Regions from separate parts of the Pseudoalteromonas sp. RWi3 genome, predicted to be linked through region 2. Evidence: predicted binding sites of a transcription regulator. Region 2 holds the regulator's gene; the other holds the start of a gene.
What was found. The regulator MetJ, encoded in region 2, represses methionine synthesis genes. The targets are predictions, from matches to a motif close to TAGACGTCTAGACGTCTA.

Region 1: ACFI4Z_RS06680 (methylenetetrahydrofolate reductase) is a predicted target of MetJ. The motif match lies at 1,762-1,779, and genes of this name have one in related genera.

The regions. Positions count from the first base shown of each region.
Region 1 covers NZ_JBHNYL010000003.1:193,655-210,292, forward strand. The annotation lists gene ACFI4Z_RS06675 (DUF2971 domain-containing protein) at 1-296, shown strand, start outside; gene ACFI4Z_RS06680 (methylenetetrahydrofolate reductase) at 761-1,717, opposite strand; gene ACFI4Z_RS06685 (M16 family metallopeptidase) at 1,977-4,862, shown strand; gene ACFI4Z_RS06690 (helix-turn-helix domain-containing protein) at 5,025-5,345, opposite strand; gene ACFI4Z_RS06695 (hypothetical protein) at 5,347-5,751, opposite strand; gene cysE (serine O-acetyltransferase) at 6,079-6,894, shown strand; gene ACFI4Z_RS06705 (hypothetical protein) at 6,919-7,572, shown strand; gene xseA (exodeoxyribonuclease VII large subunit) at 7,576-8,910, opposite strand; gene guaB (IMP dehydrogenase) at 9,046-10,515, shown strand; gene guaA (glutamine-hydrolyzing GMP synthase) at 10,616-12,193, shown strand; gene ACFI4Z_RS06725 (sensor histidine kinase) at 12,511-14,109, shown strand; tRNA gene ACFI4Z_RS06730 (tRNA-Trp) at 14,366-14,442, shown strand; gene ACFI4Z_RS06735 (hypothetical protein) at 14,507-14,833, shown strand; gene rimI (ribosomal protein S18-alanine N-acetyltransferase) at 14,820-15,281, shown strand; gene ACFI4Z_RS06745 (ATP-binding protein) at 15,278-16,638, opposite strand, start outside.
Region 2 covers NZ_JBHNYL010000011.1:94,275-110,912, forward strand. The annotation lists gene aroK (shikimate kinase AroK) at 1-25, opposite strand, end outside; gene ACFI4Z_RS14220 (type IV pilus secretin PilQ) at 210-2,300, opposite strand; gene ACFI4Z_RS14225 (pilus assembly protein PilP) at 2,287-2,823, opposite strand; gene ACFI4Z_RS14230 (type IV pilus inner membrane component PilO) at 2,820-3,437, opposite strand; gene ACFI4Z_RS14235 (PilN domain-containing protein) at 3,437-4,000, opposite strand; gene ACFI4Z_RS14240 (pilus assembly protein PilM) at 3,988-5,067, opposite strand; gene ACFI4Z_RS14245 (penicillin-binding protein 1A) at 5,200-7,707, shown strand; gene metL (bifunctional aspartate kinase/homoserine dehydrogenase II) at 7,802-10,147, opposite strand; gene metB (cystathionine gamma-synthase) at 10,153-11,415, opposite strand; gene metJ (met regulon transcriptional regulator MetJ) at 11,653-11,973, shown strand; gene ACFI4Z_RS14265 (malic enzyme-like NAD(P)-binding protein) at 12,060-13,301, opposite strand; gene rpmE (50S ribosomal protein L31) at 13,909-14,121, opposite strand; gene priA (primosomal protein N') at 14,354-16,540, shown strand; gene ACFI4Z_RS14280 (SPOR domain-containing protein) at 16,561-16,638, shown strand, end outside.

The DNA.
Region 1 (16,638 bases), on a different contig from region 2:
AAATTAACATCTTAGATTATTTAAACCAAGATAGTATCGAGTATTGCCGTCCAATTCTAACTAAACATGAGCAATGGTCTTACGAGGGGGAATTACGTTTTATCTCAAAGATTGAAGGTTTGCATCAATACTCTAGTGAAGCCCTTGAAGCAATTTATGTGGGTGAAAATATGCCTTCAGGACAGCAGAAAGTAATAAAAGCAATTGCAAATAACTATTTTCCCAAAGCGAAAGTATTTAAAGTTTCCATTCATTCAAGTGGATACAATGTCATTGCTGAAGAAATAAAAATATAATCGGGTAGCCTGAGGTCTCTAACTTCAAGCCCCCACACCACCCATCATGCGCTTTTTATTAACAGGAAGTGCAATGGGCGGTTCATCTCCCGTAATGAATATTGATCCAAATATTTCTCAATGACACTAAACCTTGTGACGCTAGATAGTCATTGCCTAGCGCAATGTTAATTCCTTTTGTTTTTGAGCTTCTACAAGGGCCCTTGCTTGCAAGCGGCAACTTTGGGGCTGGTGATACCTCATGCTATGGCAAGTCGGGATTAGAATCTGTATTACTCTTAAGCGCAGCGTCTCTTAACCTCTTTGTGAATAATTCACTAAGTTTGTTGCATAAAGAGAAGGAAACGAAGCTAAATACTTGAGCTGGCTTATTCTATGTCGCTTATCATCATTACTAGAAACTAGAAACTAGAAACTAGAACCTAGAACCTAGAACCTAGAACCTAGAACCTAGAACCTAGAACCTAAGCTATTTGCTTTTCGGCCAGGTTTAATTCCATTGTTGCTTTTAGCAAACGGTAAAGGTTAATTGATGCGTCAATTTCTTCTTTACGGTTGGTTAAGCTCTCAATGTTTAATCCTAATGGTACATCCAAATGAGCGCAGCTTTGTAGAATTAAATCTAAGTTTTCACGGCAAATGCGCACTGATTCACTCAGTGGATTGTTAGAATCCAGCATGCGCCATTTTGTGGCCTCCGGTACAGAAATCCCTAACCACCGCATAAAGTCTAACGTTTTCTCACTGCCACAAGGGGTGAAAGTTAGAATGATTCGTTGCGGCTTAATACCTTGTGCTTTACAGCTGCGTGCATAACTGGTGATTAAATCAATCGTGGCTTGGGCATTGTAAACAGCTTGCGAGATGAAAAATTTGCACCCTTGTGCGGTTTTTTCAAGTAGGCGTTCGTGTTCGTTACGTTTACTGGCATGGCGCTCAGCAATCGTGACGCCACCTAAAAAGAAGTCATTCGATTGTTGCTCTAACACTTTATAGGCATTTGGTAAGCTTAGCTTGATATCACCTTCAGATGAAGGGCTACCCACCAGCACTAAATTTTTTAAATCAAACTGGGTTTTGGTTTCATGTAACCATGCTTTAAATTCTTCTTCACCGCGCTGTGCAACACTTTTATAAGTGATCACGTCTTGATCGGATAAGTTACGCAATAGATGGCTGTACTCTCTCGGGTCCACAGTCTGTTTGAATGGAAAAGGACGCGGCTTGTCAGTACGGCTACTTTCATCTTGAATATCATAAATAATCACACCATCGTATTCAATTTCATGCAAACGACCTAAAAGCTTTTGCGCAATAGTTTCAAGTTGAGCTTTATCTGTACCAATGCGTGGTGGAGTTGTGCCAATTAAGTAAACGCCCTGATTGGTATCTTCAATTTTCTCTTGTAATGATAAAGCCATAATCCTCATTCCAGCCAATTAACTTTCTATATCAGATAATATAGCAGCCATTTAGACGTCTAGATAGATTTTTTTAGTGAAAGTTTTTCAATTACTATGAATTATATTCAAGTTGGAAACGTTTAATAGTGGTGTTTATACACAACTGTTTACATAAATTGTTATGCTGGGGGTCTTATATTTCCTCACTTTGTTGCATAATCAAAGTGATGTAGACATATTTATAACTAAAAAAATATTCAACTAACAAGGGATAACAATGAAATTTAAATTATTAGCAACGAGTTTAGCCGTTACGCTAGCACTGAGCGGGTGTGCTAGCAATGAAAGTACAACCATGGTTAAAGAAGTTGAAATAGAGCAAAACTCTGTAAACACTGCAAACGATCGTGTTTTTTCGCAAGACTACGTACTAGAAGAGTTAGATAACGGTTTACGTGTAATGATTGTTAAAACCGATTATCCAGATGTTGTTTCATTGCAAATCCCAGTATCTGTTGGTTCACGTAATGAAGTTGAAGCCGGTAAAACGGGTTTTGCGCACTTTTTTGAACATATGATGTTTAAAGGGTCTGAAAAGTTTCCACAAGATGTTTATTCAGATATCTTAAAAAATTCAGGCGTTGATAACCGCGCTTATACAACCAATGATTACACTAACTATCACTTAAACTTCTCGAAACAGCACCTTGATAAAGTACTCGAAATTGAAGCCGATATTTTCCAAAATTTAAAATATTCTGAAGAGCAGTTTCGTACTGAAGCATTAACAGTGAAAGGTGAATACCTTAAAAATAATGCCAGCCCTATCCGTAAGTTACTTTCAGCCGTGCGTAATGAAGCATTTGAAAAACATACCTATAAACACACTACAATGGGCTTTTTTGAAGACATTGAAGCTATGCCAGATCAAATGGCGTACGGTAAAGAGTTTTTTGAGAAGTTTTACAAACCAGAATATGTTTCATTAGTTATTGTTGGCGATGTTGATACAAAAGAAACCATGGCGATGGTTAAAAAGCACTGGGGTAACTGGCAAAAAGGCGATTATGTTGCTGATATTCCAACGGAGCCAAAACAGCAAGCGGCTAAGTATATCCATGAGAAAAACGAAGGTCTGCCAGGGCACTGGCTGCTCGTATCATACAAAGGCACAGCTTGGCAGCCAGAAGTAAAAGACCGCGCAGCCCTTGATTTGCTGTCGCAGCTTTATTTTTCAAATAATTCAGAGTTATATCAAGAGTTAGTGGTTGATAAACAAATTGCCAGCCAAATGTTTACCTATAATCCAGATACAAAAGATCCGGGCTTACTGCATGTATTTGTAAAAGTAGAAAACGAAGAAGATTTAGCTAAAGCGCGTGATGCAATTAATAATACGTATGCAAAAGCGCGTACAGAGCTTGTTGATAGCCAAAAGCTTGCTGACTTGAAATCTAACTTAAAATACAGCTTTATTAATGGCCTCGATTCATCTCAGTCAATTGCATCAACGCTTGCAAGTTATATGCACTTTGAAAGAGACCCTGAAGTGATTAACCAACTTTATGCAACCGCTGACAGTATTACAGCTAAAGATATTCAAGATATTGCTAACAAATACTTTGTTGATAGTGGACGCACAACGGTAACTATGTCGGCACTTGATAAAATAGCCGGTTTTGAAAAAGAAGTTGACCTAAATACGCTAGTTGCTAGCAAGCAAACAGTGAAAGAGCGCCACTTTAATGTGCTTGATAAGACCAATAGCTCACCATTGATTGACGTTAACTGGCTATTCCACACAGGTGCTGCGGCTGACCCTAAAGGTCAAAAAGGGGTGGCTGCATTGACTGCTGCCATGCTGGCACAAGGCGGCTCTGAATCTAAGAGTTATAATGATATCAAAACAGCACTGTATCCATTAGCAGGCAGTTTTGGTTATCAGATTGATAAAGAAATGATTTCATTGCAAGGACGTGTCCATAAAGATAATGCAGCTCAGTGGTATGCATTGGTAAGTGAGCAATTACTTAATCCTGGATTCAGAGAAGATGATTTTAAACGTTTAAAGAAAGAGCTTATTGACGGTATTAAATCGGGCCTTAAAGCCTCTAACGATGAAGAGCTAGGTAAAGAAGTGCTTTATCATAAGCTGTATCAAGGTCACCCTTACGAAAGTTACAACTATGGTGACTTGTCAGATTTAGAAGCATTAACACTTGATGATGTAAAAGCGTTTTACGCCAAAGAGTTCACACAGGCTAAGCTAACGGTTGGTCTAATAGGTGCTGTGCCTGAGTCTCTTAAAACAACCATGTTTGCTGATTTAAGCGATTTACCGAAAGGGGAGGAGAGTCGTTTATCAATTCCCGATGCACCAGAGCTTAAAGGGCATCATGCCACTATTGTTGAAAAGTCAGCGCAATCAACCGCTGTGTCATTTGGTTTCCCAATTGATACCATTCGCAGTAGCGAAGATTGGACTGCACTTTGGTTAGTGCGCTCGTACTTTGGTGAACACCGTAGCTCTAACTCATACTTGTATGAGCGCATTCGTCAAACGCGTGGTATGAATTATGGTGATTACGCGTATATCGAGTATTTCCCACGTGGTATGTTCCAAACAAAGCCAGATGCAAACCTTGGCCGTTCAGAGCAAATATTCCAAGTATGGTTGCGCCCGTTACGTTCAAATAACGATGCACACTTTGCAACACGTACGGCTTTATTTGAACTTGATAAACTGATTAAAAATGGCATGACTGAAAAAGATTTTGAGGCAACGCGCAATTTCTTAATCAACTTTGTGCCACAAATGGTTGCAAGCCAAAACCGCCAGTTAGGATACGCGCTTGATAGTGAGTTTTATAACACAGAAACATTTGTTAAATACGTGACGAGCCAGCTTGAAGAACTAAGCCTTGCTGATGTAAATCGCGTAATAAAAGAAAACTTACAAACAGATGATATTCAATATGTATTTATCACGGGCGATGGTAAAGATATGCAAAAACGCTTAGCGTCTGAGCAAACATCACCAATGGTATACAATGCAGAAAAACCAGCAGAACTGGTTGCTGAAGATAAAGTAATTGCTGATTACAAGTTATCTATTCCTGCGAAAAACATTGAAGTGTTGGCTGTAGATAAGGTGTTTGAATAACAAACATTTAAATAACTAAGACGATTAATTTAAATGCCCCAAGTTTGGGGCATTTTTATAACATTGCGCCAACCTTTATACCTAGTCCAAAAAGTATGGTAGCACTTATCAAAAGCACTAAAGTAATGTGTCCTCGCGTTTGTTTTGTCATTACTTAACTCCTTATTTCATAATTAAAAATACGGTGATCATGCCAAGCGCAAAGCTTGCAAAAGATGAAATTGCAATCAGCACAGTTATCTTTTGTTTATTAAAAGTCTGTGTCGAAGGGGTTGATGCTGTACTCTCTTCAAGTCGTATTAATTCACCTTGGCGAACTTCCAATACTGCACATAAGGCCATGGTGGTCTCTTTTGACGCTGCGCCTTCTTTTTCAACTCGTTGAATAGTTCGTAAGCTCACATCACAGGCATCAGCGAGTTGTTGTTGAGTCCAATCTAGCTTTTGCCTTAATGTTCTCACTGTTGTGGGGTTGAGTTGCATACTAAAACTTCCCCAGTAAAAACTCTAAAATTGTAATGAGTAAGTAGCCGCCAATGAGTCCACCCAAAAAGCAACCCGCAAGAACTTTTAGCGACGTTTTTGGATTGTTAAATAGTGATGATTGTTCGTAGCTTTTTACCAGCTTTTTATTTTTAAATAGTGAGCACTGAAGTTTTCCAGTCAAGATATTCAGCATTTCAAATTTAACACTAAACGTATTACCTGACAGTTCAAATTGGTGTTTACTTGCTACGTTAATATTTCGTTTTTCACTAACAAGCTCATCATTGATATAGACTTCTTCTTTACCTGTGAAGTAGCTACCAAAACAGGCTATTTGATCATCGCCATCTTGAAAGTAAAATTTATAACCCAGTTTTTTAGTATTTAGTATGTTGTTATTCATCATCATTTATCCTTGTTGAGTTGATGATGCTAATTTAGCGATTATTTTTATTATTTACGCCGTCAGTTATATGCCAATGGCTATATTGTCATATGACATGAAGACTGTCATGTGCTGTTAATGACTGAATTAAATGGAATTTTAATTTTTACAATGCTTACTGGTTTTTTATTGTTTGTCATATGGGCTGATTAGTTTATTCATAAGTAATGGGTTTAAGTTTGTTATATCTAATAGCCAGAACAAATAATAACAGTATTAACACATCAGTCGTTAAATCCGTTAAACTTACTCATAGTAGATTTATATTTTATTTAAGGCCGTCCTATGCGTCATGAAATTTGGCAACAACTTCGTTCTGAAGCAAACGAAGTTGTCACGCGTGAACCTTTATTAGCAAGCCATGTTTACTCATGTATTTTGAATCACGAATGTTTAGGTTCGGCATTAAGCTTTATTGTGGCAAATAAATTAGCTGATGCGGTTGTTTCAGCATTTACTATAAGAGAATTATTTGACCAAGCGTTTGTTGATTGTGACCGAATGTTGACCCACGTCGCAAATGATATAAAAGCGGTTAAAGATCGAGACCCTGCTGCCGATACTTACTTAACAGTAATATTAAACTTAAAGGGTTTTCATGCAATACAAGCACATAGACTTGCTCATTGCCTCTGGCGTCAAAACCGCAAAGAGCTCGCGCGGTTTATTCAAAGCCGTACCTCAGAAGTATTTGGCGTTGATATCCATCCTGCTTGTAAAGTCGGTCATGGTATTATGTTTGACCATGCAACTGGCATAGTAATAGGTGAAACTGCGGTAATCGAAGACAACGTATCAATTTTGCAATCTGTAACGCTGGGTGGTACTGGTAACGAAAAAGGTGATCGTCACCCTAAAATTCGCGCAGGCGTTTTAATTGGTGCCGGAGCAAAAGTGCTCGGTAATATCGAAGTAGGTGAGGGGGCAAGAATTGGTGCCGGCTCAGTTGTACTAAGCCCTGTTCCGCCGCATACTACAGCTGTAGGGGTTCCTGCTAAAATAGTTGGTCAGCCAAACTGTCCCTGTCCGGCAGAGAGCATGAATCAAAACTTTTTAGAAGCAGAGCCAGTGAACGAATCGCACACCAGTGCCATGTTATAAGTGCCGTAAAGGAATTACCGCGTAATGATGAAAAATAGCCCATTGTCTTTATTACTCGCTTTTATTGCGGGTGTTATTATTGCCTCAGGCTATTTTTTGCTTATCGCACCTTTTGAACAAAGCATTGAAAAAAAGCATATTCAATCAATTTCAAAAACATCAACAAGCACCCTACCTCAGCTCCAAGCAGTTGCTTTGGCTGTAACTGAAACACCTGTACAGCAAACTGTGATTGATAATAGTGACACTTCACGCTCTGCAGAGCAGTTAAAGCAGCAGATTATTGAGTTAAAGCGTGAGCTTGCAACACAAAAAGCCGCAGTGAAAAGTTATCAAAACAAACTACAAGGCCCTTCTGATTTTGAGCAAATGCTGCTTGATAAATTTGAACAGCAAAAACGTGATGAGGAGTGGGCTTACCGCACCGAAGTTGCTTTACAGGATTTTTTGATAACCGCCGACTTAACCATTACTCCAGAATTAGTCAGTGCTGAGTGTAAAACCTCAGTGTGCAAGTTTGAACTTGTGGCGCCGCAAGGCAATGAAGAGTTTGATCATAGGCAATGGCGAGAATTAAACGATAAGTTAGTGAAACAAGCGTTTTGGCAACAATTTAAAACCAGTACCTCTACATCCAGTGACGATGATTTTAAATTGTTGCTCAGTACAGAGCAGTAATTTTTAGTTAGCCTGAGACTCAATGGTGCCATCGGCCAGCTCTGTAATTAAAATATCACCAGAGTTAACCTGTGTTACCGACTTAATCACTTTGCCTTGTTTTGATTTAGTAATGCTGTACCCGCGCGCGAGCACATTTAGCGGGCTGACTGAGTCTAATCTACCAGCTTGCATAGCAAGGTTGTTTTTTGCGCTACCAAGGCGTTGCTGCATAGCTTGTTGTAAACGCGCTTGTAGCTGTTGCAATTGATGATCCGCTTGCGAAAGTTTTCTATCGGGGGAGCGCTGTAATAAACGAGGCTTTAAGTTAGCTAAACGGCGCTCTTGCTGATAAAGGTGTTGCTGCATGGCATTTTGCAGTGCAAGAGTAAGCTCATCTAAGCGTTGTGCCTGCTGAGTTAGTTGATTGCGAGGGTGGCAAAGTGTGAGTTTATGCTCTAGCTGCACAGCAAGCCTTCGTTTATCAGCCACTTGGTGTTTAAATGCATTCGCTAAGCGATTAAGCATTTGCTGAACTTGATTTGTTAATTCAGCACTGTTTGGGCTGACAAGCTCTGCGGCCGCACTGGGGGTTGCTGCACGTATATCGGCAACGTAATCACTAATTGTGGTGTCGATTTCATGGCCGACAGCACTAATGATTGGCAGTTTGCTTTCAAAAATAGCGTGAGCAAGCAGCTCGTGATTAAAGCACCATAAATCTTCTAATGAGCCGCCACCACGCCCTAGTATAAGTACATCCACTTCATCACGCATATTTGCAAGTGTTATTTTATCAATTAGCTGTAAATGCGCGTCTTTACCTTGCACCATGGCAGGGTAAATAATTACCTCAAGTTGCGGTGCTCGGCGCTTGAGTACCGTTAAAATATCTTTAATTGCGGCTCCAGTGGCCGAGGTTACCACTCCCACCCGATGAACAACATTGGGTAAAGGTTTTTTATGTACAGAGCTAAATAACCCTTGCGCTGCAAGACGCATTTTTAATTCGTCAAATTCTTGCTTTAATTGGCCTTCACCAGCGGCCTCCATATGCTCAACGATTAATTGGTAGTCGCCACGGGGTTCGTACAAAGAGACCCGTGCTCGTACCGTCACTTGTGCACCATTTTCAGGGCGATAGCGTTGGCCGCGATTATTACCACGCCACATCGCGGCTTTTACTTGAGCGCGGTCATCTTTTAGGGTGAAGTACCAATGACCTGATGCGGGAGTTATAAAATTTGAGATCTCCCCCGTTAAAATTAACGACGCAAATCCTTGCTCGAGCACTGTTCTTATTTCTCGATTTAGCCTGGAGACGGTATAAATCGTTTGCTGCTTTGAAGTTATGGCCATAAAACGAACCTTAAAAACGCTGATGAAGGTATTTTATCATAAATATTTGCTAAATCTTATTTACTCATGCCGATAACGCTGATAAAATTTGGCCGCAATTCCTTATACAAGATCCACATGTGAGAAGTTGCCAAAATGCTTAGAATTGCTAAAGAAGCTCTTACCTTTGATGACGTACTTTTAGTACCAGGTCATTCTACTGTTTTGCCACACACGGCAAATATTTCAACTCGCTTAACGCGTGGTATCAAACTTAACTTGCCGCTAGTTTCAGCATCTATGGATACTGTTACAGAAGCTCGCTTAGCGATTGCTTTAGCGCAAGAGGGCGGTTTAGGTTTTATCCACAAAAACATGACAATTGCAGAACAAGCTAAAAACGTACGTAAAGTTAAAACGTACGAAGCGGGCATTGTTTCTTATCCTGTTACTGTTACAGCGGATTTAACCATTGCGGATGCAGTTGCACTTTCTGAAGAAAAAGGTTTTTCAGGTTTTCCGGTAACGGATGCTGATAATGTCCTTGTTGGTATTGTAACCAGCCGTGATATGCGTTTCGAGACGAAACTTGAGCAGCCAGTTTCAACTGTTATGACTAAAAAAGACAAGCTTGTTACCGTTAAAGAAGGTGCAGCACGCGAAGAAATTTTAGGCTTAATGCACGAACACCGTATCGAAAAAATTCTTGTTGTTGATGATGCCTTTAAGCTAAAAGGTATGATTACAGTAAAAGATTATCAAAAAGCACAAGATAAGCCAGATGCATGTAAAGACGAGCAAGGCCGTCTACGTGTAGGTGCTGCTGTTGGTGTTGGCGCGGGGACTGATGAGCGTATTGCTGCATTAGTTGAAGCCGGCGTAGATGTATTGCTAATAGATACTTCACATGGCCACTCTCAAGGTGTTATCGACCGCGTGGCGGCAACACGCCAAACATTCCCAGATTTACAAATTGTTGCAGGTAACGTAGCAACAGCTGAAGGTGCTATTGCCCTTGCTGATGCTGGCGTTGATGCAGTAAAAGTAGGTATCGGCCCAGGTTCAATCTGTACTACACGTATCGTAACAGGTTGTGGTGTACCACAAATCACGGCTATTTCTGATGCTGTTGAAGGCCTTAAAGGTCGCGATATTCCAGTTATTGCCGATGGTGGTATTCGTTTCTCAGGCGATATCGTAAAAGCATTAGTCGCTGGTGCATCATGTGTGATGGTTGGCTCTATGCTTGCGGGTACAGAGGAAGCACCGGGTGAAGTTGAGCTTTACCAAGGCCGTTACTACAAATCATACCGTGGTATGGGCAGCTTAGGTGCGATGGATCAAAAAGAAGGTTCATCAGATCGTTACTTCCAAAAATCTAATCAAGCTGACAAGTTAGTTCCTGAAGGGATTGAAGGTCGAGTGGCTTATAAAGGCCCAATCGCAACCATCATTCACCAACAAGTGGGCGGCCTGCGCAGTGCGATGGGGTTAACCGGTTGTGCCACAATAAATGAGCTAAACACGAAACCACAGTTTGTACGCGTTACTTCAGCGGGTATGGGTGAGTCGCACGTTCATGATGTGCAAATCACTAAAGAAGCGCCTAACTACCGCTTAGGTTAATCTACCTAACGTATTGAAATTACCGGGCCAGCATTTGCTGGCCCTTATTTATAGTCATTCAGGTTACCTGAATGCCAGTTCTTGACTAACGAGACCCTCAATGAGCAAAGACATTCACGATTCACGAATTCTTATTTTAGACTTTGGTTCGCAATACACGCAATTGATCGCCCGCCGTGTGCGAGAAATTGGTGTTTACTGTGAACTGTGGGCATGGGATGTCACGGAAGAGCAAATCCGTGAATTCAACCCACAAGGTATCATTCTTTCTGGTGGCCCTGAGTCAACAACCCTAGAAAACAGCCCGCGTGCTCCTGAGTATGTATTTAATGCTGGTGTGCCAGTGTTAGGTATTTGCTACGGTATGCAAACAATGGCAACACAACTGGGTGGTCGTGTACACAGCTCTGACAAAAAAGAGTTTGGCTACGCCCAAGTTGAAAAAGTAGGTGACTGTGCATTATTTGATGCCATTGAAGATCACATTACTGATGGCGGTAATGGCGTACTCGACGTATGGATGAGCCACGGTGATAAAGTAATGGAAATTCCAGATACGTTCACTACTACAGCTAAAACATCTACATGCCCGCATGCGGCAATGTCTAACGAAGAAAAGCGTTTTTATGGCGTTCAGTTCCACCCAGAAGTAACACACACACATCAAGGTCAGCGTTTATTAGAACGTTTTGCAATTGATATCTGTGGCTGTGAGAAACTGTGGACGCCAGCAAAAATCATTGATGACGCCATCGAGCGTATCAAAGAAACTGTTGGCGATGACGAAGTTATCTTAGGCTTATCAGGCGGTGTTGATTCATCGGTTGTGGCGATGCTTATTCACCGCGCAATAGGCGATCGCCTAACGTGTGTGTTTGTTGATAACGGTTTACTTCGTTTAAACGAAGGTCAGCAAGTTATGGACATGTTTGGCAATAAGTTTGGCCTTAATATTGTTAAAGTAGATGCTGAAGACCAGTTCTTAGCGGATCTTGCGGGCAAATCTGACCCTGAAGATAAGCGTAAAGCAATTGGTCACACCTTTATTAACGTATTTGATGAGCAATCTAAAAAGCTTAAAAATGCGAAGTGGTTAGGTCAAGGTACTATTTACCCAGACGTAATCGAGTCAGCTGCATCAGCGACAGGCAAAGCACATGTGATCAAGTCACACCACAACGTAGGTGGCTTACCTGATGATATGGCGATGGGCTTAGTAGAGCCACTACGTGAATTATTTAAAGATGAAGTACGTAAAATTGGTTTAGAGCTAGGTTTACCGTACGACATGCTTTATCGTCACCCATTCCCTGGACCTGGTCTAGGTGTGCGTGTACTTGGCGAAATCAAAAAAGAGTACTGTGACTTATTACGCCGTGCTGATGCTATCTTCATTGAAGAACTACACAAAGCTGAGCTTTATCATAAAGTGAGCCAAGCGTTCACGGTATTCTTACCGGTTAAGTCGGTAGGGGTTATGGGGGATGCGCGTAAATACGATTGGGTTGTTTCACTTCGTTGTGTTGAAACTATCGACTTTATGACTGCACGTTGGTCACATTTACCGTATGAATTCTTAGGTGTGGTTTCAAACCGTATCATTAACGAAATCGACGGTATTTCTCGTGTTGTTTATGATATCTCAGGTAAACCACCGGCAACGATTGAGTGGGAATAGTTTAATGGTGCAAGTCATTATTAATTAATGACTTGCACCGCTTTATAGGTAGTCCTCAACTTATAATAAACCCATCAAGTGGGTGGCAAGATTAATAAATTCCTCACAGTCCACACACTCTTTAGCAGAAGCATTTACCTAACTTAAAAAACACTTAATCACAAATCAGATCTATAATAAAACACTAAAGCGTACTATTAAGTTTCTAACTATTTGCAAACTGACTTAAATCATCACCGTTGGCAAATACTTAAAGGCAAGTAAATCAAGCCAAATAAATTGTCTATATTGCTTGATACCGATTACAGAGGTTTTTAGTGGTAAGTGATGAATCTGTGGTAAATAGCGTTGAAGAGAAAATGCGCCTAGTTATTCCTATAATATTTTGTTTAGGTGGTATCTTAGTTGCTTTTAGTCTTATATTTGTCGATGTTCAAAATAAGAACTTGGCCTTTATGCTCCTTTTTGCGTGGGTGTTATGCTCATTAATCGCAATTATTTTTAAGCAAATTAGACAGAAATGTTTAGTTATATTGGCTGTTTGTGTTTCTGTAGCTTTTCCGTCGCTTGTTATCGAAAATGGCGTCATACCAGTCATCATGACGCCTTTATTAGCAGCAATTATTGTACTTCTAGTGACAAGTTGGTTGCGTATTATCTGCGTTTCTATTTTGAGCTGTGCACCAATAATACTCCTTGCAGACGGAGACACTGTAACAACGGCTATTGTTTTACGAGCAGCATTAAGCGCTGTTGTTCTTTCTATTCTCATTTCTTATCTTCGAAGTAGCTATCAAGGACTAGTCGACAAGACTAAATTACAGCTAGAGACTAATGAACGAATATATGGGGTGATCGGACATGAGCTACGCACACCCGCTGCAACCTTAAAAATGTTGATAGATGTTGAGCTTGAACATAACAAGTCAAAAAACCTAGTCGAGTTACAGCAGCTATCAACACATTTACTCTGTGTACTTGATGATATGAAAATGTCATCGTTTAGTAGTTCGTTATCTGTTTATGATAATAATGAAGTCATATCGGTTCATGATATCGTTGAGCGAGCGATTGAGGGAGTCAAACCCTTGGCCGAAAAACGTCACTTTATGATTAATTTTGAGGCGCAAAAATCAGCTTCTGAGCATCACAAAGGTTCCACCAAAGCTATATTCCAGATTATTCAGAATTTAACTAAAAATGCCATACTGCACAGTGGTGGTCGTTCAGTTACAGTAACTAAAACAGCCGAAGATTTGAGTGATGATACAACTCATTACCGTATTAATGTTATTGATGATGGTAATGGTATTGAGCCTAAATTTCGAGACAGGATGTTTAATGCATTTGAACGTGGAGAAACATTAAGCGAAGGTACTGGGCTTGGGCTTAATGTCTGCAAGCAAATTGCTCACACCTTGGGTCAGGGGGATTTAAACTACATTGAAAGCCCAAACGGCGGTGCTAATTTCGAACTAACATTTGTCCTTGATAAATGCGAACAAGACGACACATCGTCGTTCATGGACAATGATGTCGAGTTACTTGAAAATTTAAAAATACTCTTAGTCGAAGATACGCCAATTTTGCGTATGATAAGTAGCAAAATTTTGGCGCAAAATGGTGCCATAGTAGCAGAAGCTGAAGACGGTATTATTGGCTTGAATAAAGTAAAAGAAAAAGACTTTGATTTGGTTATAACTGATATCATGATGCCTAATTGCGATGGTTATGAGTTAACCAAAGCGTTGCGAAAGCAAGGTTTTACAAATCCAATTATAGGTGTAACAGGTGCAACCGTTGGTAATGAAGCGAACCGGTTAATTGCGTGCGGTGCAAATGCCGTTTTGCCTAAGCCTCTCACCCTTTCAACTATTACTGAAGAGCTGAAAAAATTAAAAATAGCTAAAAAATAAAGTTTTGCTTAATCAGTGCGGTGTTGCGTTGCAAGATAAACAATTTAAGCATGTCATCTCATTTTAATTTAAATTGACGGCCTTTACTTAAGTAGGAGTGCAGAGAAACGACTAGTTAAGCTACTCAAAAAGTGATTAAGGAGCAACCCTTCAGCATGCTAATTCACCGATTTGTTTATTTAAAAAGCAAACAAACCAAAAAGTTGATTTTTTACTTTACCTTTAGCGAAAGGTCTCTATAATTCATCGTCATTGCAGGGGCGTAGTTCCAATTGGTAGAACAGCGGTCTCCAAAACCGACGGTTGGGAGTTCGAATCTCTCCGCCCCTGCCATTTCTTCTTTACATCGTTTTTATTACTTCTTATATTGTTCCTGTGTTTAATCTACTGAGTTGTTATGCATCCACGTCACGCAGCTATTTTGGGTATAGAAAGCCTCGAACTTAATCAGCATTTTCGTCCAGCTACTACTGATCACAGCGTCGTTGATGAGCCACTGCGAGAAAGTAGTATAAATAAATCACACATAGATATACTTGATATCAACGCTACATTATTGGCTGATATTAATAAAGCTATTGCACCGCAAACACTTACTCAAGTTATACACGGCCCTGCGATTACATGGCAAAGTGGCGTATTAAGTTTACCCAACTCGCAATTAAACTCTACCCAAAAACGTGCGCTGTGGGCGCTGATGAGCGATAAAGTTGATAACCTTTGAATCTGTTACAGAATCTTCAATCGATGCTCTAATGGGTATTGAGAGCGCGTGCCATAGTCACCCATGGACAATAAGCACCATGCAATCTTGTTTAGCTGGGCGTTACTTTAATTTAGCCGCATTTGTAGGTGGTGAGATTGTTGGGTTTTACATTGGTGAAAAGGCTGGACCAGATTTTACGCTTATGGATATTTGTGTGGCGCCTGAGTATCAAGGGCAGGGCATCGCAAAACAACTGCTTGAGAGGTTTATTGCGTACGGTGAACAGCACACCGCTGAAAATTTATTTTTAGAAGTGCGAGAGACAAATACCCGCGCGATTAAGCTATATGAACGGGCAGGGTTTAGCGAAATGTCTGTGCGTAAAAATTATTATCCAAGCGATGACCCGACTAAAAATGGCCATGAAGACGCTATCCTAATGGGGATGACTTTACTTTTTGGTTAGGACTTGTAGTTAATTGTGTATTTTATTGCTTCAATTAAACTCAATGCTAAATAATCTCGGCGATTATGATCCGTATCTCTGCCTCGTAAATTATCTTCAAGCTCCGCTGCCGCTTGGTGGATATTATTAAAGCCAAAGCAGCCAGCACTGCCTTTTAAATTATGAGCCTGTGCTCTTAGCACTTCCCACTCTCCAGCCTGGTATAACTCATTAACTTGCGTTAAATGCTCAGGTAGTTTTGATCGATAATTTTCGTTTATCTGCTGAAACTTTTCACTATTTAGTAAACTATCCCACTTATTTTGGCTGTCTTTTTCGATGTGTAAGTATTTAACAAGCACATTTTCGAGTGCATCCTTATCAATCGGTTTGGCTAAGGCTTCGTTACAACCTGCTTTTAAATAAGTATCTACATCATGTTTCATCACGTTAGCCGTTAGGGCAATAATAGGGCCGTCGTAAGCTGCATGGCGCAGCATTTGGGTTGCCTCTAATCCGCCCATGACAGGCATTTGCATATCCATAATAATGACTTGATAATCATTAACTAACGCCATTTCTACCGCCTCTGCGCCGTTGTTCGCTATATCAGGTTCTAACCCCCAAGTTTGCAATAGTAATGTAATAAGCACTTGGTTATCGGGGTTATCTTCAGCGACCAAAATATTTGCATCAAAGCTATTAGCTGCAAATGAAAGTAAGGTGTCTTTTTCAGGTTTTAATTGACTTAGCTCTGTTAGCATTGGAGGTTGGTTTTCTTCAGCTAAGTTGCAAGCTATTTTAACGCTAAAGCAGCTGCCCATGCCTGGTGTGCTTTGTACGTAAACATCTCCGCCTAGTAATTGTGCTAAGTTTTTAGAGATGCATAAGCCAAGTCCTGTGCCACCGAAGCGGCGGGTAGTTGTGGCATCGGCTTGTTCAAAAGGTTTGAAAACACGCTCTATTTCGTGCTCAGACATGCCAATACCACTGTCTTTAATGGCAAACTCAATCGATTGGGAGTTTTCATCATAAGTAATATCTAAGCTTATTAAACCTTGTTCGGTAAATTTAACCGCGTTACTGGCGATATTAATCAAGATTTGTTTTAGGCGGGTTGCATCAGAATTAATTATTTTAGGTAATGGTAAATGATAATTTATATCGCATTTGAGATTTTTCTCTTGCGAAAGGGGACGAATTATTGAGTCAATATCATGTACAAGTTGAACAATATCAAGAGGTGACTTTTCAACTGCCAACTTTTCAGCTTCTATTTTTGAAAGATCTAAAATATTGTTTATTAGTTCTAACAAGTGCTTAGAATTACGTAAAATAGTGGCTAAATGTAGCTCATCTGAGACGGCTTCTTTACTGT
Region 2 (16,638 bases):
GAAATATATTACGTTTTTCAGCCATATCTTTTAGTACAAACGAACTCTAAAATTTGAAATAAAACCCCGCCTAACGACCTGGCCCCAAAATTAAGGAGGGGATTATCTCAGTAATTGATTGGGTATTTCAAGTCAAATAGAACAAAAAGACAATTAACGAGCAATTAAAGTCAAAAATTGCTCGTTATGTTAAAGAAACTCGACTTGTTTTAGTCTATTTGAATTTTTGGGGTAACGAAAATTAACAATTCTTTCTTTTCATTAAACTCACTCGTACTTTTAAATAGCGTCCCTAAGTATGGAATATCACCAAGTAAAGGTACTTTTTTCACCGAGTTTATAATTTGCTGCTGGAATATACCACCAAGTACCACTGTTTGACCATTCTCAACCAACACTTGAGTTTGAATCTCTTGTGTATCAATTGAAACAGCTGAACCAGTTGGCGTTTGTACGGTATCACCGCGCGTATCTTGCGTAATAACTAGATCCAATATTACTTTATTGTCAGGCGTTATATGTGGCGTTACCTCAAGACTCAGTACTGCCTTCTTAAACGTAACAGTTGTTGCACCACTAGACGCCGATTCTACGTAAGGAATTTCTGTACCTTGCTCGATACGTGCTTTTTGCTGATTAGCTGTGGTAATACGTGGGCTTGCGATGATCTCACCACGGTTTTCCTCTTCTAATGCAGTCAATTCTAAATCAAGCAGTGTACCATTTGCCAACTTAGCTACATGCATACCGATACTACCAGCAGCACCAGTTATAGGTAAGTTAACGTTTAATCGATCAGAAATACTTGGAATAGTACCATTAGAAATCGTATTTGCACCTTGCAGCGTACCTGAAACACCATCAGTTCCTTGTTGGTCACTGAATCCCCAGCGTACACCCAAATCTTCTTTTACGTTATCACGCACTGTAACCATACGCGACTCTATAACGACTTGTCTAACTGGTATATCAAGTGTTTCGACCATTCGACGAACACTCTCAATACTTTTTACCGTGTCTTTGATAAGTAATGTGTTTGTACGTTGATCAACTGAAACACTGCCTCTAGGCGTAATAATACTATTGGTATCTGTTTTTAGTAAGTCAGCAAAATTTTCAGCCTTGGCATAATTCAAACGAATATACTCGCTATATAATGGCTCTAAGTCTTCAACTTGCTGCTTTGCTTTTAAATCTTTAGCTTCTCTTGCTGCCAACTCTTCTGACGGTGCAACCATTAAGATTGAGCCATCCATTCGCTTATCAAGCCCCTTAACACGCAACACAACATCAAGTGCTTGATCCCATGGCACACCATTTAGGCGTAAGGTAATATTGCCCGTCACTGAGTCACTCGTTACAAGATTAAAATCATTATAGCCTGCGATAATTTGTAACACAGCTCTAACCGAAATATCTTGGAAGTTAAGCGTCATTGGTCGGCCAAGGTACTCTTTACCGCCATCTAAAAATGAGCGCTGCGATGCATCTTTTTCAACGGTCAATGAAAATACATTCTCGATTTGCTCAAACGTATACTTAAACGCTGTATTTGGCTCGATTACAACACGGCTTTTGTTATCTTCTTTAAAAGTTTCGATTGAACTTACAACGGTGCCAAAATCAAGCACATCAAGCTCATAAAGCAACTCATCTAAAATATCTGTATGATGAAATTCAGCAATGATCTTACCGCCACTCTCATGCACATCAACTGCAGCCTGCGTATCTTGTAAAAAAACTAATACGCGCGCTTCACCTTTTTCACCTCGTCGAAAGTCTAGTGATTGAATAGTGTTAATATAATTACTTACACTCTGCGCTGAGCCACTTTCATCTTCACTGCTCACACTTTTAAGCATGTTATCTGATACATGCAAAGACACGAGATTATTCTTAACTTTCGTTTGGTAAATTTTCAAGCTATCCATATGCACAGTAACAGTTAGCGTGCCGTCTTTAGCTTGGCTTGAAACCTTTTCAATACCCGCTTGGTTAATGACCACTTCTTCTAGCTCTTTTTCTACACTAGTGTCAGTAAATCGCATTTCTATGCGCGCAGGACTGTTAAAAACTTGAATATTGGGTTGTTGTGTTATTTCCTCATCAAATACTAGTTGTAACTCCGTTTCTCCTTCGAGCAGCGGGTTATAACGAATATCATAAAGCAATGGTTCTGCAAAAGCAGAGTGTGTGACTAGCAGTGTAACAGCGACAAGCAACGCTTGATGAACCCTATTACGCCAAGATACTCCCTTACGCATTTTAATTTTACCTTTATTATTTTTAACTTGCGTCATCAGTCGTCGCCTCTAACATTTCAAGCTTGGTTAGGCGCTCTTTCCAACAACCAGATCCATCGGGTATTAACTCTAACAATTCAATATAATCGTTTTGAACATCTTTTACTTCACCATGATATAAGCCTAGATGATAGCCAACTGTGACACGGTGTAAAGTCTCGTCCGCAGCTTTAATGAGCGCCCACATGTCACCTTGAGAACCTAAAGTCCCTTTCATCGCTAGATTATCAAGCGGGTATTTCTCTAGAGGTTCACGTGCCCTGTCAGGATCAGGGTGAAGACAATTTTTAATTTGCACTAAATTATTTTCAATAATTTCAGGCTGCGGTGCAACAAACGGACTACGTAATTGACCAGCATTGTACTCAAAGTGCTCAAATTGTGTTAATTGCGGTATTTCTTCAACTTTTGGTGTTGTGCTAGCTTTTACCTGATCGATGAATTCTTGCTGCTCTGCAGTATCATCGTTGCACCCAGTTAAGGCAACCGTAAATAGTAGAGTTAGGGCTATTTTTTTCATTTTTTAGCCCCTTTCTTAGTATCACCTTCATATCTGTATGTCTTTGCAACCACACTAAATGTTAGTTTGCCTGCATTGGTACTTGTTATCGAAAAATCATGCAAACTCACAATTCGCGGCAACTGAGCCACCTTTCCTACAAAATCTCCAAACTCGTGATAACTGCCCACTACTTCGATCTTTATCGGTAACTCAGTATAAAATTCTTTTTCAATCTCTGGCAGCCAACCAATTTTTAAAAATGTTAAGCCACTCGTGGTTCCCACATACGTTAAATCGTCTAATAAGCCTGGTGTTTCATTAGAAGTTGGTAAGCGACGTAAAAGTTGAGAGAACTTATCTTCCATATCAGTCATTTGGTTGCGATAGATATCTAGGTTACTGGCTATCGCATATTTAGTACGATATGTATTACGTAATTCAACCTCTTTTGCGACTGCATTGTGATAGCTATCAATTTCAGCTGAAACTAAAAGGCTGTAGCTAAAAAACAATACGAGTGCCGCAACAAACGCACCACATATAACCTTAACAGCAACAGGCCAATCACCTATATTCTCAAGTTCTATCTCGTTCCAATCGATCTCTGTTAACGCTTTAATATCTAGGTTCATTATTTGTTTTCGCCTATTTTATCAAAGGGTTTAACATAGAACTCCATGTTAAAGTCGCTAAGTAAACGTGATGAACTTTCTCCTGCGACAATACCTTGCATGCTTGGTTTTTCTAATAAATATGAGTTTTGAACTTGTCTAAGCATACTCGATAATCGGTTATTTGACTCACTTCGCCCAATAACTTGAATCGCACTACCGCGGCGTTCTAACTTCGTTAAATAAACACCACCGGGCACAATTTTAGCAACTTCGTCCATTATCTGCGTGCCTAAGTTACGGCTACTTTGTAAGTCTTCAATAAGCCTCATGCGCTGTTGTAAGCTTTCTTTTTTTCTATCAAGCTCACGTATTTCTCGAATTTTCATATCCAGTTGGGCAATTTCAGCGTTTAAAAAATTATTTTTTATATTCTGACCGTCACGTAAACCGCCATAATAAGCGCTTAGCATGTACATGCTCAAAAAACTAACTAGCACCACTAAAAATAAAATAGTCGCAAACTTATTTTGTGATTGTTTACGTTGTTGTTCACGCCATGGCAGGAGATTTATATGTGGCATGATGAAAAGCTCCTTAATGCCAATCCGGTTGCGATCGCAAATTGAGTACGATGACGCTGCATCACATTTCGATCAACCCTTGGTGAAACATCCATATTTTCAAATGGCTGAGCAACTATAGTATGAATACCAAGCTCTTCAACTAGCAGTCTGTCTAAACCATCAATCATTGCCGTCCCGCCAGTAAGTACTATATAGTCGATGTGCTCTTTACCGCTTGTGGTTAAAAACATTTGTACCGCACGACGAACCTGCTGTAATAAAGACGTTTGGAAAGGCGCTAATACTTCAAAAGTATAATTGGGCGGTAAATCCCCTGTTGTTTTGCCAATCTCAGCTTCATCAAAGCCTTTATTATAGTATGACACAATGCTATTGGTGTATTGATCACCACCGAACACTTGGTCTCGGGTGTAAATGGTTTCCCCCCCAAGGACAACACTAACCAGCATGAGCACTGCACCAATATCTATCATGGCAACACATTTATTAAAGGCATCACTAGGAAGTTGTTGATAATACACATCCATAGCTCGGCTAAGGGCATAGCTTTCTACATCAACCACTTTAGCTGTTAAGCCCGCGCTTTCTAACGCCCCAACTCGAGCTTCAACGCTTTCAGTTCGCGCTGCTGAAAGCAGTACATTCATTTTTGTCGGATCAGCTTCATTCGTACCTAGCTTTTCAAAGTCTAGACTTACTTCATCAAGTGGGTAAGGAATTAGGCTATCGGCTTCAATTTCTATTTGTGACTCAAGCTCTGCATCTGAAAGCGTCACATCCATAAATATCACTTTAGTTATTACTGTTTGGCCAGAGACAGCAACCGCAGCAGATTTTGCTGATTTAGGTAATTTACGTTTCAATTTAGTGATAATATTGCCAATAGCTTCAATGTCTTGAATATTTCGCTCTGACATTGTCCCTTTAGGCATAGGCTCAATTGCTAAGGCCTCAAGGCGATAGCCAGTTTCCGTTTCATTCAGTAACACAGCTTTAATAGCATGCGAACCGATATCTATCCCTATCATCATCGATGATGATTTATTGAGTAATTGGCTTAACATGTGAGCAACTTGGCCTTTGTTTTAAGAATAAACAAGTTATAATTTTTATATGAAAAAATATTATTCATTTTTTAATCAATATATACTATCAGCCTACGATTCTAATTGGGAGTCCATTTAGGGAAAATATAAGTGATTTTATTCAAGCGAACTTTACAATTTATTATCATTTGCATCTTTTTGGGGCTAATTACTTTAGTAAGCCTTTATTACTATGTTAAATCTGATATCCCTAGCGTGCAAGTTTTAAAAGACGTGCAGTTACAAACTCCTATGCAGGTCTTTTCCCGCGACGGATTACTTATCAATCAATTTGGCGAAAAGCGCCGTATACCAGCAAGTATTGATGAAATTCCTCAGCCGCTTATAGATGCTCTTTTAGCGACTGAAGATTCCCGATTCTATGAGCATATAGGTATAGACCCTATTGGTATTGTTCGCTCTGCAATTGTTTTAATTTCTACTGGAGAAAAGAAACAAGGTGCAAGCACCATTACCATGCAGTTAGCGAGAAACTTTTTTTTAACGCGGGAAAAAGCGTATATTCGTAAAGTAAAAGAGATCTTTATTGCGTTGCACATTGAAAACTTACTCACTAAAGATGAAATTCTCGCGCTTTATTTAAATAAAATTGAACTGGGTAATCGCGCTTTTGGCATAGGTGCAGCCGCACAAGTTTATTATGGTAAACCGCTTAACGAATTAAACTTAGCCCAAATGGCAATGATTGCAGGTTTGCCTAAAGCCCCTTCTGCATTAAACCCTATTCGCAACCCTGAGCGTGCTAAAGCGCGTCGAAATGTTGTATTAGGCCGTATGCTTGATGAAGGCTTTATCACGCAAGAAACATTTAACGAAACAACTAGCCAACCAATTACTGCACGCTTTCATGGTGCTGAAATAGATTTATACGCCCCTTACATTTCTGAGATGGTACGTGCAGAAATGGTGGCTCGTTATGGCTACGAACGTGCTTACAATACCGGCTTTAGAGTATTTACCAGTGTAGAGTCTGACGTACAGGCCGCGGCACAAAAAGCGCTTGTTGATAACTTACATGCGTACGACATGCGTCACGGATATCGCGGTGCTGACATGCAGCTTTGGGACAATGAAACTCAATCCCCTCTAAGTCGTAATGAGATCCTTAAAAAATTAAAGCCACTCAATGAGATAGGGCCTCTGCTAGCTGCTGCCGTATTGGCAGTCAATGAGAAAACCGCAGAGGTATTACTCAAAAATGGCGAGCATGCCACACTTACATGGGATAATTTAAAGTGGGCACGTAAATTTATAACTCGTTATCGTCAAAGTTATGCACCTAAAACCGCTTCAGATATCTTAACTCCTGGCGATCAAATTTGGTTACGTAAAAACGATGATGCCAGCTATATTCTAAGTCAACTTCCTGAAGCTGCCAGTGCGCTTGTATCTCTTGACCCTAATGACGGTCGTATTAAAGCGATTGTAGGTGGTTATAGTTTTGAGCAAAGCCAGTATAACCGAGCAGTGCAAGCTAAGCGCCAAGTTGGTTCAAATATTAAGCCATTTATCTATTCTGCGGCTTTGGAAAATGGCTATACATTAGCCTCGATCCTCAATGATGCGCCAATCAACCAATGGGACAAAAGCTTAGGGGTAGCTTGGCGACCTAAAAATAGCCCCGCAGTTTATAATGGCCCTATTCGTATACGCCGCGCTCTTGCACAATCAAAGAACGTTATTTCTGTTCGTTTATTGCGTGGAGTAGGACTGCATCGCACGGCTGATCACCTACTGAAATTTGGCTTCCAAGATGATGATATCAATCGTAGTGAATCACTCGCCTTAGGAAGTGCAGCAATCACGCCGCTTGAATTAGCACGAGGGATGAGTACATTTGCCAACGGCGGCCACCTAGTCACACCGTATTTTATCAATGAGATTCAAGATTCAGCCGGTAACGTACTTTTCAAAGCGCAACCACAACTTGCATGTGATCCGATTGATTTGCCTAATCAGACAGATTCGTTAGCACTCAATAGTATGGTTGATGAAACATCATCAGATGTAAATACTGCAACCCCATGTGCTCCTCGTATCATTTCAAAGCAAAACGCATTCTTAATTTCAGACGCAATGCACAGCGCAATTTGGGGCGGTGGAAGCTGGACACATAAAACGGGGTGGAGTGGCACTGGTTGGCGGGCACAAGCTCTAAAGCGTCGTGATTTATCAGGAAAAACGGGAACCACTAACAACTCTGTTGATACTTGGTTTAGCGGTTTTAATAGTAATGTAATGACCACTGTGTGGGTCGGTTTTGATAACCCTGGCAATCCATTAGGTCGCTCTACGTACAATAGTAACCTCGATAAATCGCAGATTTCGGGGGCTGAGTCAGGTGCTAAAACAGCTCAACCGGCTTGGGTAGACTTTATGCGTGTAGCACTTAAAGACCAACCCGAAGCGCCAATTGAACCGCCCGAAGGACTGGTCTCGATTCGAATAGATTTAGCAACGGGCTTACTTAGCCAAAAAAATGATTACACTAGTCGCTTTGAGTATTTCGAAAAAGGCTCTGCACCAACAAAGTATGTTATGCAGCACGTTGAAGATGTATTTGAGGAAGATACTAAAACAGAAGAAGAGCTATTTTAAGCCGAGATATAAAATCTCTGGTTCAAAAAACGCGATATAAAATCGCTGCTACGTAAAAAAGCGCCATAATTGGCGCTTTTTTATTGCATATTTTTTATTTTAAATTCTGTATTAACCAATATAAATCAGAATGCACGCCTGCTGCGGTGACTTCTTTACCTGCACCAGGACCTTGTATTACCAACGCATTATCACTGTACCACTGGCTGTTTATGACAAAGATATTATCACCCGGTGTTAAATTAGCTAACGCATCACCTTGAGTGGCATATGCCAGTCCAACTTGCGCTGTGACTTTATTATCAGCAAGTGACAAAGCGCCCGTATAGCGCAGCACTTTACCCTGCTCACTCGCCTGCGTGGCTTTATCAGCAATAAAGCTGTCTAGCTGTTGTTTGTTATCTAAAAACGACTGCCAATCACCTTGCGCTAATTGCTCAGGCATCAGAGCTGTTAAGTCAATATCATCTAACTCTAACGTTAAACCTAACTCACGCGCTAGAATAAGCAACTTACGCTGCATATCACGGCCAGATAAGTCTTCACGCGGATCAGGCTCTGTAAAACCCATTTGTTGCGCCTGCAATACTAAATCTGAAAACGGCACGCTGCCATCATAGCTACTGCATAGCCACGATAGCGTACCAGAGAACACCCCTTCAATGCGCGTAATTTTGTCGCCGCTATTTTGTAAATCTGCTAAAGCAAAGTTAACCGGTAAACCTGCGCCAACAGAGGTGTTATAGCGCCATAATAAATTACGTTCAGCTAGATTTTGGCGCAATGCTTGATACCAATCATTATCAGCTGTGCCTGCGTATTTATTAGCACTGATCAAATTACAGTCTAAATTAACAAAATCAGGATAAAGTAAACTAAATGATTCACTGGCAGTAATATCAATCACCACTTTGTGTTCGTAATCAAGTTCACTTATATGCGTTAATAAATCAGCTTGCTGATAATCAGCAGCTTCGTTATCCCATTGTGTTTGCCATTGCTCTAAGCTAATGCCACTTGGGCTAAATAGCATTTGTTGAGAACGTAATAAACCCACCAACTTCACGCTAAAATGCTGCTCTAATCGATTTAGCTGTTGTGATAGCTGCTCGATAAACACTTCGCCAACATTCCCTAAGCCAGCAATTATCACTGCAAGCTCTTGGCCTTTATTGATTAACTTATCGTGTAATAACGTTAATACGTCACTATCAATTGCCTGATCGGTTAATAGCAAAGCATAATCAGTATCTTGGTGACTAAAGCGTGGCGCTAGACTTTGCTCACTAAGCAAGGTGGAAGCCTGTAAAGATAAATGAGCTATATCGTTACTTGGCGCAACAATAGCGCAACCATGTAAGTTTGACTCAATAATATTAGCACGCCCTTGTAATTGGCTTACAACTTGGTGCGTCGCATCACCTGGCACTAATAAATAAGTATCGCCCTGCTTAACAAAGTGATGCAGGCTGTGTTGAATCAACTGACTCAGTTGCCCAACTTCACCGGCATTGAGCTGGTCAACTCGCAGTAAATCAATATTCTCTAGCGTGGTAATAAAGCGCTTAGCTTTACTGTAACCTTCTTTCACTATTTCTGTGGCGCTGGCTTCAGTATCAAAACTACTGCGTACAACCAGCTTTATATCTGTATTTTTTAACGGTGATAATGTTTTGGCATGTAAAACTGGGTTGCCTAGGCGTGCTAATAAATTTGCTTGACCACGACACACTTTTGAATATTTAAGCGCTTTATTTACCTTACGGGGGTCTGTGCTAAATACGCCTTGGGTATCGGTCCAAATAGACACTTGCTGCGCATGGCAATAACTGCCTAATAGTGTAGCACTGTAATCACTGCCATTACGCCCTAGAGTAATGGTTTCACCTTGGCAGTCACTGGCAATAAAACCTGTAACCACATTAATATGCTGCTTGGTTATTAAATCGATACAGGCTTGTTGATTCTTTTGATGCAGTAACTGCCCATCGTTTAAGGTAAAGAGTTGACGCGCATCAATATCTTTTGCAGCTAAGCCTAATTGCTGTAAGTAACTTGCAAGTAATCTCGCAGACCATACTTCACCATGAGCAAGCAATGCTGATTCAGCCAAGGACTGCTGCTTTGCTTGTTCAGCCAATATTGCCAACTCTTGCTGTAATAAGCTAAGAGCCTGCTGTTTTACTTGCGCAGTTAGTAGCTGCTCAATCAAGGTTCGCTGGTGATTATCTAACAATAATAAAATATCGCTAACAGCTTGTAGATCGCCCTGCTGGTAACTTTGCCACAACTTAACCAAAGTATTCGTTGTTTTGCCTGCAGCAGAAACAACAACGCAATCACCCACTTCGCTATTAGCTAAAATTATATTTGCGACTGCTTGATAACGCTCTGGCGAACTTAAGCTCGAACCACCAAATTTATGTACTATATTAACCATTATTCTTACCACAATGCCGTATGTGCAGGCGTTAGTTTAAATGAGCTTGATTGTTCATCTTGCTGAACTGATTGTCCTACTTTTTGAGTCGCTGTGTTCACATTGCCCTGACCCGGCTTTACTTTATTAAATACGCGCTCTAGATCAGCAACTAAATCTTTAACATCTTCAATACCGACTGAAATACGAATTAGTGTATCGCCGACACCCGCCTCTAAACGTGCTGTAGCATCCATACCTGCATGAGTCATGGTAGCAGGGTGGCAAATTAAACTTTCAACGCCACCTAACGACTCCGCTAAGCTAAATTCTTCTAGGCTTGTTAAAAAGGCTGCGGCGTCATTTAAATCGCCTTTAATATCAAAACTTACCATGCCACCAAAACCGCGTTGTTGCTGTTTTGCTAATTCGTGTTGCGGGTGCGATTCAAGGCCAGGATAATAAACTTGGCTTACATAAGGTGAATCTTCTAAATACTGCGCTATAACAAATGCATTTTCTTGATGCTGACGCAAACGTACATTTAACGTACGCAAGCCTCGCAACGTTAAGTAACTATCAAACGGCGCGCCGGTAATACCAATATTATTAGCCCACCATGCCAGTTCATCGCCTAGCTCTTGATTAGCTGCAATTACAGCACCGCCCACAACATCTGAGTGACCATTGATATATTTAGTGGTCGAATGCACAACAATATCTACACCAAATTCAATCGGATTTTGTAAAGCCGGCGATAAAAAGGTGTTATCAGCGCCAACAAGCGCACCGCACTGTTTAGCAATCGCAGTAATCGCTTTAATATCCGTTAGCCGTAAAATTGGATTACTCGGTGTTTCAATCCAAATTAATTTAGGTTTAATTTCAAGGATCTTCTGGTGGTTCTCAGCTTTGGTTAAATCTAACACCACCAATTTTAATAAACCACGCTTCTCAAGCGAAGTAAATAAACGGTAGCTGCCGCCATAACAGTCATGAGGAATGACTAAAGTATCATCACTATTAAGTAACTGAGTCGCTAAATGCACTGCCGACATACCTGTGGCTGTAATAATCCCCTTAGCGCCACCTTCAAGCTCAGCCAGAGTTTCCGCTAAAATATCACGGTTTGGGTTGCCGCTGCGGCCATAATCGTATTGACGTTTTGTATCAAAATCAGCAAATGAATAGGTCGTTGATAGATGTAGAGGAGGCACAACTGCACCATGATGTTTATCAGCGTCGATGCCTTTTCGTACCGCGATAGTTGCTTTGTTTTTTTGACTCATAACGTCACCTACAATTAAATGGATGTTTAGACGTCTAAAAGGTTAGATGATCAACTCACATAAGTCAAAGAATTTATGGTACAGACCTTACATTTATAGAAGTAAAGAAACTTAGCGAGCTAGATGGCTAAATAACAAGTGTTTGACTATCTTTTTTAAAACGATAGAATTTCCCGCATCTTTGCAAAGCAACTCGGCGATGCAAACAATTAATAACCTGAGGCAACGATACTTCTTATGGCTAAATGGAATGGTGAATATATTCACCCATATGCAGAACACGGTAAAAAATCAGAACAAGTGAAAAAGATCACCGTATCTATTCCACTCAACGTGCTTAAAGTTTTAACGGATGAGCGCACGCGTCGTCAAATTAATAATTTAAGACACGCAACCAACAGTGAATTGCTTTGTGAAGCATTTTTACATGCGTTTACTGGCCAGCCGTTACCTAATGACGACGACTTACGTAAAGACAATCCAGAGAAAGTACCTGAAGAAGTGAAGAAAATCATGCTTGAGATGGGGCTTGAAGTACCTATTCTTAACGAAGATTAAGCTACATTCCTGCCTTCAGGAATTGGATACAAAAAAACCTCAGTAGCGTAAGTTACTGAGGTTTTTTATTGTCAGATCGTTTCAACCTAAGCCATATAGTTTTCAGGCATATCGATTTGCGCAACACCTGAATCAATCGCCGCTTGCGCTACTGCTTTAGCAATACGCGGTAATAAACGCGGATCCATTGGTTTTGGAATAATATACTCAGGGCCAAATTCTAATTTATCAACACCTGCAGCAGTTAGTACTTCAGCAGGAACAGGCTCTTTTGCAATACTGCGAATAGCATCTACCGCTGCAATTTTCATTTCATCATTGATTTGGCTTGCACGAACATCAAGCGCACCGCGGAAAATAAATGGGAAACATAAAACATTATTAACTTGGTTCGGGTAATCAGAACGACCTGTCGCCATAATAAGATCGCTACGAGCACCGTGAGCTAGTGCCGGATTAATTTCAGGATCTGGGTTAGAGCAAGCAAAAATCACTGGCTTATCAGCCATTAGCTTTAAATCTTCAGGCGCTAATAAGTTTGGCCCTGACACACCTACAAATACATCAGCATCAGCAATAACGTCTTGTAAAGTACGCTTATCAGTGTTGTTCGCGAACAATTGTTTATATTCATTAAGATCATCACGACGCGTGTGAATTACGCCTTTACGGTCAAGCATATAAATGTGCTCACGAAGCGCGCCACATTTAATTAATAGCTCCATACATGCTACTGCAGCTGCGCCTGCGCCTAAACAAACAATGATCGCATCTTCAATGTTTTTTCCTTGAACTTCTAAAGCATTGATCATACCTGCGGCCGTAACAATCGCAGTACCGTGCTGGTCGTCATGAAATACTGGGATGCTACAGCGCTCAATCAGTGCTTTTTCAATCTCAAAACACTCAGGTGCTTTAATATCTTCAAGATTAATGCCACCAAACGTATCAGCAATATTAGCCACGGTATTAATAAAATCTTCAGTCGTGCGATGCTTTACTTCAATATCAATTGAATCCAAGCCAGCAAAGCGTTTAAATAACAACGCTTTTCCTTCCATAACCGGTTTTGAAGCCAAAGGGCCTAAATTGCCTAGGCCTAATATTGCTGTGCCATTTGTGATAACAGCAACCATGTTGCCTTTACCTGTATACTTATAAGCATTAGCGGGATCCGCTGCAATTTCACGAACAGGTTCAGCAACACCAGGGCTGTATGCTAAAGCGAGATCTTTAGCGGTTTCAGCTGGCTTAGTAAGTTCAATGCTGATTTTTCCTGGAACGGGGTGGGCATGGTAATGTAGTGCTTGTTCACGAAAGTCTGACATAACGCGATTTTATCCTGCAAGTAAGTTAAATTAAGTGTGAGAGAGCAGTTCTATATCTTTAATTGAGAACAATACCGATATTATAATTAAATTCAAGCAATATCAGGTCTATCCTGTTATATGCTATATCAGTTAATTTTATGCGTTTTGTCAGCATTTTTAGCAAATAATTCTAAAAACCCATCTTTAAAACATCAGTAAAGCATCAAAAAACCCAGCTTAAATTGAATAAATATCCAATATTCGTCAACTAGGTTGTAATAATGCGCTTATTACGAACATTTCCCGACGATAACAACAAATCACCATGATTTAGCTTCTTTTAGTTACAAAAGGTATTATTAAACGTTGTATTATTTAATCAATATAGTGAATAAAAAACAGTTTGTCTGTTGGTCTAAAACTATATTCATTATAAAAACTAGAAATACTTAAAGAACTAAAATAAATACGAAGTGCAGCTGAGGGTGGCAACAAAGCCGTACAGAATGGAATATTTGCTGAATTTAAGCTGCGGTTTTAAATAAAGGCAACCGAAAGCAGCGCTCCTTTATTACAGGCACAAAAAAAGCACCCTAAGGTGCTTTTCTCGACACAAAAGCAGAAATTACTTGCTGCTAAGTGAACCGAAACGCTTGTTAAAGCGATCAACACGGCCACCTGTGTCTAGAATCTTTTGCTTACCAGTGTAAAACGGGTGACACGCAGAACATACGTCTAAGTGGATGTCTTTACACAAAGTAGAACTTGTTTCGAATTTATTTCCGCATGAACACGTTGCTGAAATTACTTCGTACTTAGGGTGAATACCTTCTTTCATAGAAACCTCTAGTTAAGGCCGCATCGCTCTCCAAACCCGAAGTCTGGCACCATACGTCGTTTAAATCAAAATAATTGGACGCGTATTTTAAGCAACAACCCCGCCCGCTACAAGCTTTAAATGCATTTTTTGCTAATAAAATGAGCAAAAGCTTTAATCGGCTTATTTGCTGATAGGTTTTTTATCGTAACTTTAGTACATTAGCTGTCTTGTTGGTTATTGTTGAGTTGCTATGAGTTTTGTTGAAGTTGCTATAAAAGTCCCGCTACAGCGTACTTTTGATTACAGCCTACCGGAACAACTTAATGGTTTATCGGGCACACCGAAAGTCGGTTCGCGGGTTATTGTGCCATTTGGTAATCAAAAAAAAGTCGCTGTAGTACTAGCACTAAAAAACAATACAAACGTCCCCGCCGATAAGATTAAAGCACTCTTAGAGGTGATTGATGATAAGCCTATTTTGTCTGCTCAACATCTTGATTTATTGCGCTTTACTGCTCGTTATTATTGTTACCCATTGGGCGAAACAATACATATAGCGTTACCTGGCGCATTACGCCAAGGTGAATGCCCTGATAAGAGCAGTATTAACATGGTCGCCTTAACTGAAAAAGGCGCCAAGCTCCCGTCTTTAAAAGCCAAAAGCCAACAAGGACTATTAAAGCAATTAGCCGAATCAGGAAAGTCCTCACTCACTGAATTAAAAGCCCTGGGCTTTAGTAAGAAAACGATAGATAGCCTGATAAATAAAGAACTGATCAGTCAAACAATCGAGCATGATAATCAATGGCAACAACAAGCACCACAAATTGGTGCTAAACCTGTATTAAACAAAGAGCAAGCCGTTGCCTGCACTTCAATCAACCAAAGCTCAGGTTTTAATAGCTTCTTACTTGAAGGCGTAACCGGCAGTGGCAAAACCGAAGTTTACTTACAATGCCTAGAAGAAGTACTAAAACGGGGCGAGCAAGCACTGGTACTGGTACCTGAGATTGGCTTAACACCACAAACCGTTAACCGCTTTCGCCGCCGCTTTGTTGATACCCCAATCATGCTTTGGCATTCAGCCCTAACCGATAACGAGCGCTTACAAACGTGGCGCTTTTGCGAAAAAGCTGGTTGCGCTATTGTTATAGGTACTCGATCAAGTATATTTTTGCCTTTTTTAAAACTCGGTATGATTATTGTTGATGAAGAACACGATAGCTCATTCAAACAGCAAGATACCTTACGCTACCATGCTAGAGACTTAGCAGCGTATCGTGCTTATCAGCATAAAATCCCATTAGTATTAGGTTCTGCAACGCCCGCACTAGAGACTCTACACAAAGCAATCAATGGTAAGTACCAACTGTTAAGCCTAACGCAGCGCGCACAAACCAGTACAGACAATAAATTTCAGCTGTTAGATATGAAAGGTCAGCCGGATCAAGCAGGCATTGCCCATGCAAGCCTTGCTACCATGCGCCAGCATTTAAACCGCGGCAAGCAAGTAATGGTGTTTTTAAATCGCCGTGGCTTTTCACCTACGCTGATTTGCCATGAATGTGGTTGGCTCAGTGAATGCTCGCGTTGCAGTACCAGCGCTACGTTTCATAAAGCTATAGGACAAATGATTTGCCATCACTGCGGCGAACAAGAACGTGTACCACACCAATGCCCCGACTGTGGCAGCACACAAATATTTCCAAATGGTAAAGGCACCGAACAAATAGAAGAGTTTTTAACAAGTGAATTTGCCGATATCCCCATTAGTCGTATTGACCGCGACTCAACTCGCCGTAAAGGCAGCTTAGAAAAAGCCCTTGATGATATAAACCAAGGCGGCGCACGAATTTTAGTGGGTACGCAAATGCTCGCTAAAGGCCACCATTTCCCAGATGTAAGCTTAGTGCTTATTTTAGATGTAGACAGCGGCCTTTATTCCTGTGATTTTCGTGCTACTGAACATTTGGCTCAATTGGTTACACAAGTTGCAGGACGCGCAGGTCGAAGCGGAGAGCCCGGCCACGTTTTATTACAAACGCACTTTCCTGAGCATCCACTATTGCAAGACTTGGTCAACAACGGTTACCAAGACTTTGCCCGCTTTGCTTTGCAAGAGCGTGAAGATGCAGAGCTTCCCCCAATCACTAATATGGCAATTGTTCGCGCCCAAGGACATAACGTAAAACAGGTGGTGGATTTTTTAACTGATTTAGTTCCAGTGCAAGGTGTAAGTGGTATACAATTGCTGGGTCCAATTCCTGCACCACTTGAAAAGATAGCAGGAAAATACCGTTTTCAATTACATATTCAAGCGCTTGATCGTCAACAATTACATCAATATCTCGCGCAAATGATAGATTATTTAAGCACCAGTAAATTAGCACAAAAAGTGCGCTGGAGTTTAGATGTCGACCCAATCGATATGATTTAAGGTTAGAGCTTTAAACACACATGGCACAACACGATTTTATTAATAAAAAGCCGGGTAACCGCAACAGTAAAAAACAACCACCACCAAAGAAGCCTTTT